Linked DNA regions of Verminephrobacter eiseniae EF01-2. The protein of the gene in region 1 interacts with the protein of each later gene in a pairwise test. Links are inferred from orthologs where the notes say so. Each region holds a gene or a part of one and is shown on either strand. Other genes may lie near its edges. The genes, in order: ruvC and ruvA.

Region 1 (7,793 bases):
GACGAAGCCGATATCATCAGGCGAGGCTGTGTCTTGCGGGTTCCTTCCGTATCCCCGCCAGACCCAACTTGGTATCCGGATCCGGTGATGGGCTTCATCGTGGTCGAGGCGATGCCGTTTGGGGCTGAACCTTACGGTGTTTCTGGCTTACTCGTTGCATCAGGCCATAAAGCAGGGTTGATGCATGTCATTTTTCCAAAGGAATCCCTGCCGAAGGGCTACGTTTACGGACTGAGTACCGCATGGCTCATTGCGAACTGGAAAAAGTGGGTTTATCCACGGGGAAATGCGGAATCGGTTCTCATTCGTGACCCTGAAACCCTATTGCGGATGCCTGCTGTAAAATCGCAGCGCTGGAAAACCAGCAGCCGTCAAAACAGGCCTCACACAATGAGCAATTGGCGCACCTTGACGACCTACGGCAGCGATGTTATCCGGCGAGGCTGTATTCTGCGGGTTCCTTCCGTACCCCCGCCGGAGCAGGAATGGGACGACGCAGTTGGGTGCTTGACTTGGTATCCAGATCCGGTTGTTGACTTCATCGTGGTCGATGCGGAATCATTTGAAGGCAGGTCTGGCTTGCTCGTTGCCTCAGGCCACAAATCAGGATTGGTGCCTGTCGTCTTTCCAAAGGAATCTGTGCTACAGAGCGCAGGTGGTCTGAGTACCGCGTGGCTCATTGCGAACTGGCAGAAGTGGGTTTATCCATGGGGAAGCGCAGAATCGGTTCTTGTCCGTGAGCCTGAAACCATATTACGGATGCCTGTTACGAAATCACAACGCAGGCCGTAGGAAATTTCAAATTCATGCATTTCTGGAACATGTAAGTCCATACCTATATCACGCAACCAATATGATTGCGTGGCGCTCTGATCGATCTGCGTTGGCACATCCCAGCCCCGGGCGTTTGTTTAACTCCACAATAATATTGCTTGATCTTCCGAGGCATGGCATGTATTTTTATACCGTTGGTCGATGCCATTGAAAATGTGATATCTGGAGCCTCGACCTGGAACTTATTCCACGCTCCCTCGACCGAAGTGGCGGACATAATTTGAGGAAATGATGAACAAATGGTTCACTCTTGCGGAATACGCTCATGCGGCATACGGTGACGAAGCCGATATCATCTGGCGAGGCTGTGTCCTGCGGGTTCCTTCCGTATCCCCGCCAGACCCAACTTGGTATCCGGATCCGGTGATGGGCTTCATCGTGGTCGAGGCGATGCCGTTTGGGGCTGAACCTCACGGTGTTTCTGGCTTACTCGTTGCATCAGGCCATAAAGCAGGGTTGGTGCATGTCATTTTTCCAAAGGAATCCCTGCCGAAGGGCTACGTTTACGGACTGAGTACCGCATGGCTCATTGCGAACTGGAAAAAGTGGGTTTATCCACGGGGAAATGCGGAATCGGTTCTCATTCGTGAGCCTGAAACCCTATTGCGGATGCCTGCTGTAAAATCGCAGCGCTGGAAAACCAGCAGCCGTCAAAACAGGCCTCACACAATGAGCAATTGGCGCACCTTGACGACCTACGGCAGCGATGTTGTCAAGCGAGGCTGTATTCTGCGGGTTCCTTCCGCATCCCCGCCAGAGCAAGAATGGGACGATTCAGTTGATGTTTTCACTTGGTATCCGGACCCGGTTATTGACTTCATCGTAGTCGACGCGGACTCATTTGAAGGCAGGTCTGGCTTGCTCGTTGCCTCAGGCCACAAAGCAGGGGTGGTATATGTCATTTTTCCAAAGGAATCCATACCGGAAGGTGATGCCAGGGGTCTGAGTACCGCGTGGCTCATTGCGAATTGGAAGAAGTGGGTTTATCCATGGGGAAGCGCAGAATCGGTTCTTGTCCGTGAGTCGGAAACCATATTACGGATGCCTGTTACGAGATCACAACGCAGACCGTAGGAAATTTCAAATCCATGCATTTCTGGAACATGTAAGTCCATACCTATATCACGCAACCAATATGATTGCGTGGCGCTCTGACCGATCGGCGTTGGCACGTCCCAGCCCTGGGCGTTTGTTTAACTCCACAATAATATTGCTTGATCTTCCGAGGCATGGCATGTATTTTTATGCCGTTGGTCGATGCCATTGAAAATGTGATATCTGGAGCCTCGACCTGGAACTTGTTCCACGCTCCCTCGACCGAAGTGGCGGATATAATTTGAGGAAATGATGAACAAATGGTTCACTCTTGCGGAATACGCTCATGCGGCATACGGTGACGAAGCCGATATCATCTGGCGAGGCTGTGTCCTGCGGGTTCCTTCCGTATCCCCGCCAGACCCAACTTGGTATCCGGATTCGGTGATGGGCTTCATCGTGGTCGAGGCGATGCCGTTTGGGGCTGATCCTTACGGTGCTTCTGGCTTACTCGTTGCATCAGGCGATAAAGCAGGGTTGATGCATGTCATTTTTCCAGAGGAATCCCTGCCGAAGGGCTACGTTTACGGACTGAGTACCGCATGGCTCATTGCGAACTGGAAAAAGTGGGTTTATCCACGGGGAAATGCGGAATCGGTTCTCATTCGTGACCCTGAAAGCATATTGCGGATGCCTGCTGTAAAATCACAGCGTTGGAAAAACAGCAGCCGTCAAAACAGGCCTCACACAATGAGCAATTGGCGCACCTTGACGACCTACGGCAGCGATGTTATCCGGCGAGGCTGTATTCTGCGGGTTCCTTCCGTACCCCCGCCGGAGCAGGAATGGGACGACGCAGTTGGGTGCTTGACTTGGTATCCAGATCCGGTTGTTGACTTCATCGTGGTCGACGCGGACTCATTTGAAGGCAGGTCTGGCTTGCTCGTTGCCTCAGGCCACAAATCAGGGTTGGTGCCTGTCGTCTTTCCAAAGGAATCTGTGCTACAGAGCGCCGGTGGTCTGAGTACCGCGTGGCTCATTGCGAACTGGAAGAAGTGGGTTTATCCATGGGGAAGCGCAGAATCGGTTCTTGTCCGTGAGCCTGAAACCATATTGCGGATGCCTGCTGTAAAATCGCCACGCAGGAAATCTTGAGGACAACCCCGGCAGCCATGCGGTCGATGTAGCGGAAGCGATGGCCATGGCCGCAGTCGGCGACATTCCCAATGCTCTCGACGCCGATGGCGTTGCCGCCGCTTTCCCTTCGCTGCGGCATCCTGGCGGGTAGCCGCAAAGGCTGTCCGCCGGGCTTCACAAGAAACCCGGCTTCAAGCGCATGATCTGCACGCGCCAGCCGCCATCAAACAAACAGCAATATGCGCATTCTTGGCATCGACCCGGGGCTTCAGACCACCGGCTTTGGCGTGGTGGACATCGACGGCCAGCAACTGCGCTATGTGGCCAGCGGCACCATACGCACCACCTCGCTGGCGCTGGGCGACCTGCCCGGGCGCCTGAAGATACTGTTCGACGGGATCACCGAGCTGGCGGCGCGCTACCAGCCCGATGCGGCCGCTGTCGAAATCGTGTTCGTCAACGTCAATCCGCAATCGACCCTGCTGCTGGGCCAGGCGCGCGGGGCCTGTATCACGGCCTTGGTGGCCAGCCACTTGCCGGTGGCCGAGTACACCGCGCTGCAAATGAAAAAAGCCGTGGTCGGCCATGGCCGCGCGGCCAAGAGCCAAGTGCAGGAGATGGTGCGCCGTCTGCTGCACCTGCCTGCGCTGCCCGGCACCGATGCGGCCGACGGCCTGGGGCTGGCCATCACCCACGCCCATGTCGGCCCTGCCATGGGCCGCCTGGGCGCGGCCACCCCGTTGAACCGCCGCCAGCATGCGATGTACAAGGGCGGGCGCAGTTATTGAGTGATTGGCTTTGGGGGCGCGCGAAAAATGGCGGCGCTTGTCAAGCCATTGACATACGGCCTTGCACGGCCTGTCTAGACTGCAACGCAGTCCGAGACGCGCCCCATCGACCAACCGGCCCCTTCACGAACCGGCTGCGCGTCGCCTCAGTGCCTGCATGTCCCGAATCACGCAATGCAACTTGCTTTTACCGATCAGCCCTTGCTCGTGCAGCGCTATCAGCACGTTCGAGACCATGACCCGGCTCAGGCCGGTGATGTTGGCCATCTCCTGGTGCGTGAACGCGACGCCGATCAACGTGCCGCCGTCCACCGCCTGGCCGTAGGTGTCGGCCAACTGCACCAGGTGGTGCAGCACGCGCTGCGCGGCCGTGGCCTGGCTCAGCAGCAGGTTCTGGTTGGCGATGATGCGCAGCTTCATGTTGGCCAGCCAGAGCACCTGGCGCAGGCAGCCCGGGTCGCGCTCCATGGCGTCGCGCAACTGCTGGCGACCGATCTGCCTGACCAGCACGTCCGACGAGGCCATGGCCGTCATCGAATGCCGTCCGTCGAGGAAGGCACTGCATTCGCCGACCATGCCGCGCGTGCCGACGATGGCCAGGTGCTTTTCGTGCCCGGCCGCCGACAGCAGCATCAGTCGCACGCGCCCTTGCTCGACCACATAGACATGCTGCACTGCCTGGCCCTGCGAAAACAGTGTCTGGCCCTTGCGCAAGCGCACGCCGGGTGCGCCCGCAGCCAGCAGCGGCTCCCAGCCGAAATGCGGCACTTCGATCCACGCGGAGGGGGTTGCCGTGCCGTTGCTGCAATGGGTGTCGTTCGCGCTTTGCTGCATCAGCCATCCATCACCACAGGGCCTTGCCGGCGCGCAAGGCTGTCATATGAAGCACCCCTTTTCTTCCTACCGGAAACTGTTCCCGATTTTGCAGCGGACGGCCCAGCTCTCCAGTTGCTCGCAAAGCGCGCTGAGCTTGCCGGTGCGCCGCGCCATCGATGATTACCTGGAGGTCTGGCTGCAGCGCGGCGCGGACTGGGGCTACTGGATGGAGCAGGTGGCGCTGGCCCGCGCCGAGTTCGCACGCATGATCCATGCCGAGCCGGGCGATGTGGCAGTGCTGGGCAGCGTCTCGGACGCAGCCTCGAGCATCGCCTCGGCCTTGGACTTCAGCGCTGAACGGCGCGAGATCGTCACCACCACGCTGGACTTCCCGTCGCTGTGCCATGTCTGGCTTGCGCAGCAGCCACGCGGCGCGCAGGTGCGCTTCGTGCAAGCGCAAGCCGGCGGCACGCGCACCAGCGCGCAGATCGCCGAGGCCATTGGCGCGCGCACCGCGCTGGTGTCGGTGTCGCAGGTCTGCTTCTACGACGGCCAGATCGTTGACATCGCGGCCACCGGCCGCGCAGCGCGGGCGCAGGGCGCGCTGCAGTTCGTCGATGCCTACCAGTCGGCCGGGGCCGTCAGCATCGATGTGCGCGCACAAGAGCTCGACATGCTGGCCGCCGGCGCGCAAAAGTACCTGCTGGGCATTCCGGGCATTGCCTTTCTCTATGTCCGGCCAACGCTCGCGCAGCGGCTCAGGCCCACGATCACGGGCTGGTTTGGCCGGGTCGATCCGTTCGCCTTCGACCCGCTGCATCTGGACTTCGCCGACGGCGCTGCACGCTTCAACACCGGCACGCCGCCGATGATGTGCGCCTGCGCGGCGCGCGCCAGCATGGCCCTGCTCAACGAGATCGGCATCCCGGCCATCGAGGCCTATCTGGCCGAACTGTCTGCCCTGGCCCTGGAGGAAGCCGCGCGCCTGGGCCTGTCGGTGGCCAGTCCGGGGGCCTGCGGTGCGCCCGTCGCCAAGGGCGCGAACACCGCCATCCACATTCCGAACGCGGCGCGGGTCGAGGCCCAAATGCTGCAATCGGGCTATGTGGTATCGGCCCGCAACGACGTGATCCGCATCGCGCCGCATTTCTACAACCAGGCCGACGAGGTGGTCGGCGCTTTGCGCGAACTGGCACGGTTGACACGATGATCGACCAACCTGTCCCAACCTGCACCCCGGCGGCTGGCCAGGCTGGCGGCCGCAGTCATCGAGCATCGGTCACTTGCTGCGTACCGGCAGCGCTGGCACTGGCCTTTTTGGCCGATGGCCGCCAACTCGGCCGCTGGGCGCTGGGTTGCTGGCAGACCGAACCGGACGACGACAGCGCCGACGACGGCCTGGTGCGCGGCCACTCGCTGTTCGACGGCCAGCCCACCTGGGTGCGACCCGTGGTGGAGCCGCAGCGCCCGAGCGCCGCCCGGCCGCCCGAAGGCGCTCATACCGCAGCCGAAGGCGCAGGTACTCCATTGAGCGCCGCCCGGCCGCCCGAAGGCGCCCATACCGTAGCCGAAGGCGCAGGTACTCCAGCGAGCGTGGTCTACCATGTCGGCCGCTCGCCCAACGCGCTGACTGCGCGCATCCGCGCCACGGTGCAGCCCGTGCACACGCCCGGGACGCTACATGCCGATGGCGCCCCACGCCCCGATGGCGCCTCATGCCGCATCAGCCTGCACGCCGAGCGCCCCGGCGACATGGACGATGCCCGCTGGCTGCGCCTGGTGCGCTGCCACGAGGTCGAGGTGCTGCTGATCCAGGCGCAACTGCGGCTGTTGCAGGCAGCGCAACCACCCGCCACCCCTGTTTGCAACCCCTGCGGAGAAGCCCGATGAATCGACGCGATTTCGGCCAGACCCTGGCTGCCACCTTGCTGGCACCCGCACTGTCGGCGCCCCTGGCACCTCTGACCGCACGGGCCAAGCCCTATGCCGCCGCTGCCGGGCCGATCCGCGTGCTGGTCGGGTTTCCGCCGGGCGGTGCGACCGATGTGGTGGCGCGCGCCCTGATCGACAGGCTTGGCAAGCAGATGGACGGCCAGGTCTTCATCGTCCAGAACCAGTCCGGCGCCGGCGGGCAGATCGCAGCGCAGTTGCTCAAGGCCGCGCCGCCCGACGGCGCCACGATCATGCTGTCCATCGACCACACGCAGGTGATCATTCCACTGACCGTCGCCGCTGCCGGCTACCACCCGGTGAACGACTTCACTGCGCTGGCTGGCGTGGCCAAGTACTACAACGTGCTGGCCGTGGGCAGCAGCACCCGGATCAAGACCCTGCCCGCGCTTGGCGCCTGGATGAAGGCCCACAGCAGCCAGGCGAACTACGGCATCCCCGCCGCCGGCAGCGTGCCGCAGTTCATCGGCCAGATCGTCGGGCAGTCGTTCGGCGTGGCGCTCAATCCCGTGCCCTACAAGGGCGGCGCGCCGATGGTGCAGGACTTGCTGGCCGGCCAGGTGCCGATAGGCATTGCCTCGATGACCGAACTGATCGAACACCACCGCGCCGGCAAGGTCTGCATCCTGGCCAGTTCGGGCACCGAGCGCAGCCGCATCGCACCGGAGATTCCCACCTTTGCCGAACTCGGCTTCAAGAGACTGGAGAAAAACCCCTGGCTGGCCTTCTTCGGGCCCAAGGGCCTGCCAGCGGAATTCGTCGCGCAGTTCGACCAGGCGATGCACGCCGTGCTGGCACAGCCCGATCTGCAAGAGCGCCTGGCCAAGATGGGCAACGAGGTCGCGGCAGCGCCCGCCAAGGAAGTGCAGCAATGGGTGATCGACGCCTCGCAGCACTGGGGCCAGGTCATCCGCGAGACCGGATTCAAGCCGCTATGAAAACCACCAACGCACCGGGCGCCGGGCGGCGCTTCATCCAGAGCGGATCGCGCTGGGAAGAACTGGCCGGCTATTCACGCGCCGTGGTCGATGGTGACGATATTCTGGTATCCGGCACCATCGGGCAGGACTTTGCCAGCGGCCAATTCCCGCCCTCGGCCAGCGCCCAATGCGAACTGGCGCTGGACACCATCGAAGCCGCGCTGGCCCAGGCGCAAGCCACGCTGGCCGACGTGCTGCGCGTGCGCGTCTACCTGGCCGATCGCGCCGATGTGCTCGCCGTCAGCCAGGTGCT
Region 2 (7,786 bases), 1.2 Mb from region 1 along the record:
CGTCTTGCGCCACGCGCACCAGCCGGATCACCCCGACGGCAGCCAGCGCGGCCACGTTGTGGCTGAGCAGGCGGTCCATCAGCGCCTCGTTGCCCACCCGAAAGTCATTGAGCGCGTGGTAGTTCACCGACACACCACCACAGATCCAGCGGTACGCGTCGTGGCTTTGGCTCAACCGGGCGACCTCGCGCCCGCTGCCGACGCCATCCAGCGTGGCGTACAGCCACAGCGAGAACAGGATGCGTGGATCAATGGCCCGGCGCCCAGGCGCCGAACCTCGGGCCCGGATGGCATCGAACAGCGCGCTCAGATCCTGCTGCTCCACGTAGCGCCACACCAGTCGGGCCCGATGGTCTGCAGGCAGCAGCGAATCCAGGTCGGATGCGCGCAGCTCCACTTGCAAACGGTTGGGCTCCTGCACGCGTGCCGGGGCACTGGCTGGCGGTGCGCTACAAGGGTGCATTGGCGCGCCAGCACTCGCTGCTGGCACATCCATGCCTTCGAACATGGCCTGATCCTGGGGCATCGCGGAGCGCTGGCTTGACGTCATACCTTGCCCAAGCCAGTCTCGTGCCACTTCCCAACGGTCAGCGGGGAAAAACTCTCAAGCTCTGAGTCTTCAGCTATGGGCGATGGTGCAGATGCTCACCGTTCAAATCCATGAGTGGCAAGCGCGGCTTCATCTGAACAGCCAAAACCTCCTCGGCAGACCGCCCTCCAGCGATCAGCGCCACAAGCCCAAACCCCAGTCATTGCGCAAAGCCGGGCTGTGTGCCGATCGGTGGGCACAAGGGGCAGCACAAGGGTCGCAAGGGCGGCGCCCTGCGCCAAATGGCCGAGCCCGATGTCCTTGTTGCCCATGTGCCGCCCGAGTGTTGCGCCGTCAGCCGGAGCAGTTTGGGCGAGGCGAGTTTGATGGAGGTCTGCCCAAGTCTTTTCCATGCGCCCGAGGTGAACGGATTGGAATGCGCCGCGCCACCCGGGCACTGCCGTCGCCGCCTGCGGTGGCGACGGCCATCATTGGCCGTGCCTGCGGCCTTGGCATCAGGTCGCCTGCGGCACAGATGGCTACGGCTATGGCGGTGAGCGGGGCCGATACCCGGTTCTTCAGGCCGCTCATCGCGTTGAGCCGGGGCCGGCCCGGCAGTGCCCTGCCCGCCGTTACCCGGGCTGCCTGGCATAGGGGTCGGCAAACCCCAGCGCTTGCATGATTTGTGTCTCGCGGGCCTGCATTGCGTCGGCGTCGGCGCTGCCTTCGTGGTCCCAGCCCTGCGCGTGCAGGGTGCCATGCACCAGCATATGGGCGTAATGCGCTTGCAGGTGCTTGCCCTGCTGTTGCGCCTCGCGTTCGATGACCGGGGCGCACAGCAGCAGGTCGGCCGTGACCAGGGGGGCTTGGCTGTAAACGAAGGTGAGCACGTTGGTGGCGTAGTCTTTATTGCGGTAGGTGCGGTTCAGTTGCCGGCCTTCGTCGGCGCCGACGATGCGCACGGTGATCTCGGCGTCGGTGGTCAGCGCGTGGCGGATCCAGCGCCTGATCAGGTGGCGCGGCAGGGCGCTGCGCTGCGCGGCTGCCGCGTCGAAGCGGCCCCATTGCAGCGACAGGGCCAGTGGTTTCAAGGGCATTTCGCTTTTCGTGGCGACTGGCGCCCGATGCACGGGCATGGGTGCACCGCCTGGCAAATAGCTGCAGCTGCACAAAATGGAATCGATGCATTTCGTGTCAGGGCGAAGCGCAATCCATCGCGACATTTGCAGCTATCGCAAGGATTTGCAACGCCGCTCCGGCGTGAAAGGCGCGGCTTCATTTGCAGTTCTTTGCGGGACGGCCTAGTGTCGCGTCACCGATCATCTGTCGGTCTGCGCTGGCCATCGAAGCGCATCGCGGCGTTGCATCGCTTGCCAATACGCTCGGTATTGGCTGCGCGCTGCGCCTTGCGCTGCGCTCCGATGGTTGCGCGCAGCCTACGACATCTGATCCGTGACGCGACACTAGCAAACGCCATGACGACAGGTGCATCAACTGCGTGCGGACGGCGCGCGGCGCGGGGCGTCATAGGCATCGACGATGCGCGCGACCAGCGGGTGGCGCACCACGTCGGCACTGGTGAAGCGGGTCAGCGCAATGCCTTGGACACGTTTGAGCACCTGTTCGGCCTCGATCAGGCCGCTCAGCGCGCCCGGGGGCAGGTCGATCTGGCTCACGTCGCCGGTGACGACGGCCTTGGCGCCAAAGCCGATGCGGGTGAGGAACATCTTCATCTGCTCGGGCGTGGTGTTCTGGGCTTCGTCGAGGATCACGAAGGCGTTGTTCAGCGTGCGTCCGCGCATGAAGGCCAGCGGGGCGATTTCCAGCGCGTTGCGTTCAAACGCTTTTTGCACCTTGTCGTAGCCCATCAGTTCATAGAGCGCGTCGTACAGCGGGCGCAGGTAGGGGTCGACCTTTTGCGCCAGGTCGCCGGGCAGAAAGCCCAGGCGCTCGCCGGCCTCGACGGCGGGGCGGGTCAGCACGATGCGCTGCACGGCGCTGCGCTCGAGTGCGTCCACGGCGCAGGCCACGGCCAGAAAGGTTTTGCCGGTGCCGGCCGGGCCTATGCCCAAGGTGATGTCGTGGTTGGCGATGTTCTGCAGGTACAGGCTCTGCGTGGGCGTGCGCGCGCGCAGGTCGGCCCGGCGCGTGCTGAGCATGATGGCGCCCTCGGGCGCAGCCACCAGGGCCTGGTCTGCGGCCAGCATCAGTTGCAGCGTGTCTTCGGCGATCGGGCGCTCGGCCATTTCATACAGCGCTTGCAGCAATTGCATGGCCTGCATGGCCCGGGCCTTGGGGCCTTCGATCTTGAATTGCTCGTGCCGGTGCGCCATGCGCACTTGCAGGGCGGCTTCGATGCTGCGCAGGTGCGCGTCGGCCGGGCCACACAGTTGCGTCAACCGGGTGTTGTCGTGCGGGGTGAAGGTGTGGCGCAGGATCACGCTGATAATTCCAGTCAGGCAACGGACATGGCAAGATGGCGCTGTAGCAGTTTGCGCGGGCGCCGACAAAGGACAGCAATGATAGGCAAATTGACCGGCACTCTGCTGGAGAAAAATCCCCCCGAGGTGCTGCTCGACTGCCACGGCGTGGGCTACGAGGTGAATGTGCCGATGAGCAGCTTTTATAATCTGCCCGCCGTGGGCGAGCGTATCAGCCTGCTCACGCAGTTCATCGTGCGCGAGGACGCCCAACTGCTGTATGGCTTTGCCACTGCGCCTGAGCGCCAGGCGTTTCGCGCGCTGATCAAGATAACGGGGGTGGGGCCGCGCATGGCGCTGTCGATACTTTCCGGCATGAGCGTGGCGGATCTGGCCCAGGCGATTGCACGGCAGGAGGCGGCCCGCCTGGTCAAGGTGCCGGGCGTTGGCAAAAGAACTGCCGAGCGATTGCTGCTGGAACTCAAGGGAAAGCTGGGCGCGGACTTGGGCGCCAGCCATGGCCCCGCAGTCAGCGGCGCGCAGGCGGATATCCTGCAGGCCCTGTTGGCTTTGGGCTACAACGACAAGGAGGCCGCAGCAGCGCTCAAGGCGCTGCCGGCGCAGGTAGAGGTCAGCGACGGCATCAAGTGGGCGCTCAAGGCCTTGACGAAGTAGCATCCGGACGCTTGCGTGCCGTCTTGTCACATGCTTGGCACACTGCGAACATCCAACCACCTTACTGAGTGAGGACGAGAAATGAAAAATCCCGGGTTTGTGGCCCGCATGGGCATGCTGGGCGCCTTGGCGACCGTCCTCCTGTCTGGCTGTGGCGGCGCGGGCCAGGACGGCGCCCCATCGGCCGCCCAGACCCCGTCGGTAGCGAAGGTGGAGCAGGTGGACGGCCGGGTGCAGCCCGCCAGCGCCGACCAGGGTGTGCCGCATGTCAAGTCGCGCCATGTGGGCGCAATCCCGATTCCGTCCCGGATCCGTCTGGGCGCGTTGAAGCAGGAGGAAATCCGGTCCGCCGTCTCTGACGCAAGCCCCCGCAAATTGGTCGGCCTGGCCCGCGCCGTGGACGCCGCGCCGACCTTGCAGCAACTGCAATGGCAGCCTGTGGCCGGCGGCGGCCAGGTCGCCGCCATCAGCGTTTCTGCCGAAGGCGCCCATGGCCTGCGGCTGGGGATCGTCGTGCGGCAGTTGCCCGGCAGTGCCGTGCTGCGCCTGTATCGCCAGGCCGCGCCCGCCACGGTGTTCCAGATCTCGGGCCAGGAGGTGCTGCAGCGCATCGAGAGCAACGCGCTGGCCGGCGACCGCAGCCTCGACGGCCAGACCTGGTGGACGCCGGATCTGGGCGCCGACGAGGTCACGCTGGAGTTGGAACTGCCCGCAGGCGCCGACGTGGCTGCGCTCGACATGGCGCTGACCCGCGTATCGCATATCTTCGAGAACCTGGCCCTGCCCACGCAGGAGGAGTTCGAGACCAAGATCAACGATGCCATGCCATGCAACCGGGACGCCAGTTGCGAGAATGACTATGCCGACCAGCGCAACGCCGTGGCACGCACGAGCTTCGTATCGCGGGGCGATGCCTATACGTGCACCGGCACCTTGCTCAACGACAGCCAATCTTCGGGGACACCGTATTTCCTGAGCGCCCACCACTGCATTTCGTCGCAGGCCGAGGCGGACACGCTGGAGACGAACTGGTTCTACCGCTCGTCCTCATGCCGCAGCCGCACGCTGTCGAGCCGCTCTGTCCACCGCCGGGGCGGCGCCAAGCTGCTGTATTCCTCGGCCAGCACCGACACCGCGCTGCTCCAGCTCAATGACGCACCGCCCGAAGGGGCCTTCTTTGCCGGCTGGGATGCCAGCGCCCAGGCCAAGTATTCTTCGGTGGCGACGCTGCACCACCCGGCTGGCGACATGCTGAAGATCAGTTTGGGCCGTTTGGGAGAGCAGACCACCTGCACCGCGATGAGCCAGTCAGGGTCGTTCGACTGCGAAGGAAAGACGGGCAACTATTACGAGGTGTACTGGTACCGGGGAACGACCGAGTACGGAAGCAGCGGCGCGGCCCTGCTCAATAGCGCCAAAAAGGTGATCGGCACCTTGTACGGCGGCACCTCCAGTTGTTTCAACATGTCTGCGAAAGAGATCTTTGGCCGGTTCGACGTGGCCTATGAGGCCGGACTGAAAAAATGGCTGGCAGCAGCGCCGGCCGACGCATCGAACCAGCGCGTTGCAGTCCATCGCTTCTACAACAACAGAGCAGGCTCGCATTTCTTCACCACCAATGTGGCCGAGCGGGACTACGTGATCCAGAGATTGTCCGACTTTGCGTATGAAGGGGTGGCCTTTTACGCACAAGCACAGGCTCAGCCGGGCAGCATCCCCATGTACCGTTTCTATGGCGCGGACAGTGGCGCCCATTTCTTCACGGCCAGCGCGCAAGAGCGCGACGATGTGAAAAACAATATGCCGCAATACCGCTACGAGGGCATTGCATGGTACGCATCGCCTGACCACAGCGCCAACACATCACCGGTATTCCGCTTCTCCTACAAGCAGGTACCCTTCTACACCATCAACCAGGCCGAGCGGGACTTCATCATCGCCCACTATCGTGAGTACACCTACGAGGGCCCCAACTACTACGCGTGGACCAATCCATAAGCCCTGCGATGACCCTGCAAACCGACGACTTCGCCCCTGCTCCCGCCCGGCGCGTTGTCTCTGCGGCGCCCGCTTCGCCCCAGGAGCAGGCGATCGAGCGGGCGCTGCGTCCCAAGCTGCTGCAGGAGTACGTGGGCCAGGTCAAGGCGCGCGAGCAGTTGGAAATCTTCATCGGCGCAGCGCGCCAGCGCGGCGAAGCCCTCGACCATGTGCTGTTGTTCGGCCCGCCCGGCCTGGGCAAAACCACGCTCAGCCACATCATTGCCGCAGAACTGGGCGTGAACCTGCGCCAGACCAGCGGACCGGTGCTGGAAAAGCCCAAGGACCTGGCGGCGCTGCTGACCAACCTGGAAAATCGGGATGTCCTGTTCATCGATGAGATCCACCGCCTGTCGCCCGTGGTCGAGGAAATCCTCTACCCGGCGCTGGAGGACTACCAGATCGACATCATGATCGGCGAAGGCCCTGCGGCGCGCAGCATCAAGCTCGACCTGCAGCCCTTCACCCTGGTCGGTGCGACCACGCGCGCCGGCATGCTGACCAATCCGCTGCGCGACCGCTTCGGCATCGTGGCCCGGCTGGAGTTCTACAGCGCGCAAGAACTGGCGCGCATCGTCAAGCGCAGCGCCGGCCTGCTCGGTGTCCCGATGGATGACGCCGGGGGTCTGGAGATCGCCCGCCGCTCGCGCGGCACGCCGCGCATCGCCAACCGGCTGCTGCGGCGCGTGCGCGACTACACCCAGGTCAAGGCCGACGGCCACATCACCAAGGACATTGCCGAGCGCGCCCTGGCCATGCTCGACGTAGACCCCGAGGGCCTGGACGTGATGGACCGCAAACTGCTCGAAGCCGTGATCCACCGCTTCGACGGCGGCCCCGTCGGGCTGGACAACATCGCCGCCAGCATTGGCGAAGAAACCGGCACCATCGAAGACGTGATCGAGCCCTATCTGATACAGCAGGGTTTCTTGCAGCGCACACCGCGCGGACGCATCGCCACGCAGGCCGCCTTCCGGCACCTGGGGATCGCCGCAGCGCCTGGCGCGCAAGCGCCAGGCTTGTTTGCTGTCTGAACGAGACGGCATCTGCAAACACGGGCACTGAGCCATGCCGGCCGGGGCGCTGGCACTGATACCATCACCTCCTGCGGCACCACCGCTGATCCGCTGATCCGCAGTGGCTCGGCGGCGTGGACGCTGCGGCCCGTCCGGCGCATGCTTGCTTTGAAAACCAGGTTGTTTCATGTCTCTTTCCGGCTCCGTCTGGCTCATCATCGTGGCCGCCTTCATGGCGGCCAATGGGCCCTTCGTCAACCAGCGCTGGGGGCTGCTCGGGCCTGTGGCCAGCGCCGGCAAGCCCTTGTTCGCGCGGCTGGCCGAACTGGTCGTGCTGTACTTTGTGGTCGGGGGACTGGCGCTGTTGCTGGAGCGCCGTGCCGGGCAGATCGCGCCGCAGGGCTGGGAGTTTTATGCCATCACCGGGCCGCTGTTCCTGACCTTGGCATTCCCCGGCTTTGTCTATCGCTACCTGCTGCGCCGCCATGGCTGAACTGCGATGAAGGTGCTTGATCTGCAATGTCGGCAAGGCCATGTCTTCGAGGGCTGGTTTGCCTGCGAGGAGGACTTTCGCAGCCAGCAGCAGCGCGGCTTGGTGCAATGCCCGCTGTGCGCGGACGAGCATATCGAAAAGCGTTTGAGCGCCCCGCGGCTGAACCTCGGCGCGCGCGCAGCGCCGGCGGCAAACGACAGTGCTGCGGCCGATGCCGGCGCGCAGGCCGCCTGGCTGGCCTTGGCGCGCAAACTGATGGCCAATACCGAGGATGTAGGGCCGCGCTTTGCCCAGGAAGCGCGGCGCATGCACCATGGCGAAGTGCCGGAGCGCGCGATTCGCGGCCAGGCGACGCCCCATGATGCGCTGCAACTGATCGAAGAGGGGATTGCCGTGCTGCCCATGCCTTTGCCGGTGGCGGCCAAGGAAACCCTGCAGTAGTCTTTGCTTGCCACTGCATACGCTCCGGCGGCCCAGGGTTCCTGTACTGCCGGCGCAACATTCATACACACTGGATGCTACCAATTCAATAGACAATGTCAGCGCCCATCAGCATTTGTCCCAGTAGCTACTGCCGGGTTGGTGGCATACGATGCGTGGCGCGACGAGTCCACGC

What was found.
Region 2: the proteins of ruvC (region 1) and ruvA interact in binary tests that used the Escherichia coli proteins (3 or more experiments, as listed by UniProt). The link is inferred for Verminephrobacter eiseniae EF01-2 from one-to-one orthologs.

Annotation. Positions count from the first base shown.
Region 1 is NC_008786.1:3,293,005-3,300,797, reverse strand. What follows is about bases 2,188-5,019. They hold ruvC (crossover junction endodeoxyribonuclease RuvC), read left to right. Parts: upstream 2,188-3,245; coding sequence 3,246-3,794; downstream 3,795-5,019. Other genes in these bases: VEIS_RS14345 (aminotransferase class V-fold PLP-dependent enzyme), read left to right, coding at 4,675-5,019; VEIS_RS14350 (Crp/Fnr family transcriptional regulator), read right to left, coding at 3,918-4,628; imm45 (Imm45 family immunity protein), read left to right, coding at 2,188-3,024. Outside these bases: Imm45 family immunity protein, read left to right, coding at 1-792; Imm45 family immunity protein, read left to right, coding at 1,066-1,908; more of imm45, read left to right, coding at 2,182-2,187; more of VEIS_RS14345, read left to right, coding at 5,020-5,820; VEIS_RS24840 (hypothetical protein), read left to right, coding at 5,817-6,500; VEIS_RS14330 (Bug family tripartite tricarboxylate transporter substrate binding protein), read left to right, coding at 6,497-7,498; VEIS_RS14325 (RidA family protein), read left to right, coding at 7,495-7,793.
Region 2 is NC_008786.1:4,458,126-4,465,911, forward strand. What follows is about bases 2,012-4,836. They hold ruvA (Holliday junction branch migration protein RuvA), read left to right. Parts: upstream 2,012-3,048; coding sequence 3,049-3,624; downstream 3,625-4,836. Other genes in these bases: VEIS_RS19695 (PhoH family protein), read right to left, coding at 2,020-2,970; VEIS_RS19705 (trypsin-like peptidase domain-containing protein), read left to right, coding at 3,706-4,836. In the rest of the region: VEIS_RS19685 (IS1182-like element ISVei6 family transposase), read right to left, coding at 1-508; VEIS_RS31720 (DUF6444 domain-containing protein), read left to right, coding at 549-1,211; rRNA maturation RNase YbeY, read right to left, coding at 1,162-1,626; VEIS_RS29135 (hypothetical protein), read right to left, coding at 1,805-1,993; more of VEIS_RS19705, read left to right, coding at 4,837-5,622; Holliday junction branch migration DNA helicase RuvB, read left to right, coding at 5,631-6,695; VEIS_RS19715 (DUF2818 family protein), read left to right, coding at 6,865-7,170; VEIS_RS19720 (DUF1178 family protein), read left to right, coding at 7,177-7,611. UniProt on the Escherichia coli protein: The RuvA-RuvB-RuvC complex processes Holliday junction (HJ) DNA during genetic recombination and DNA repair.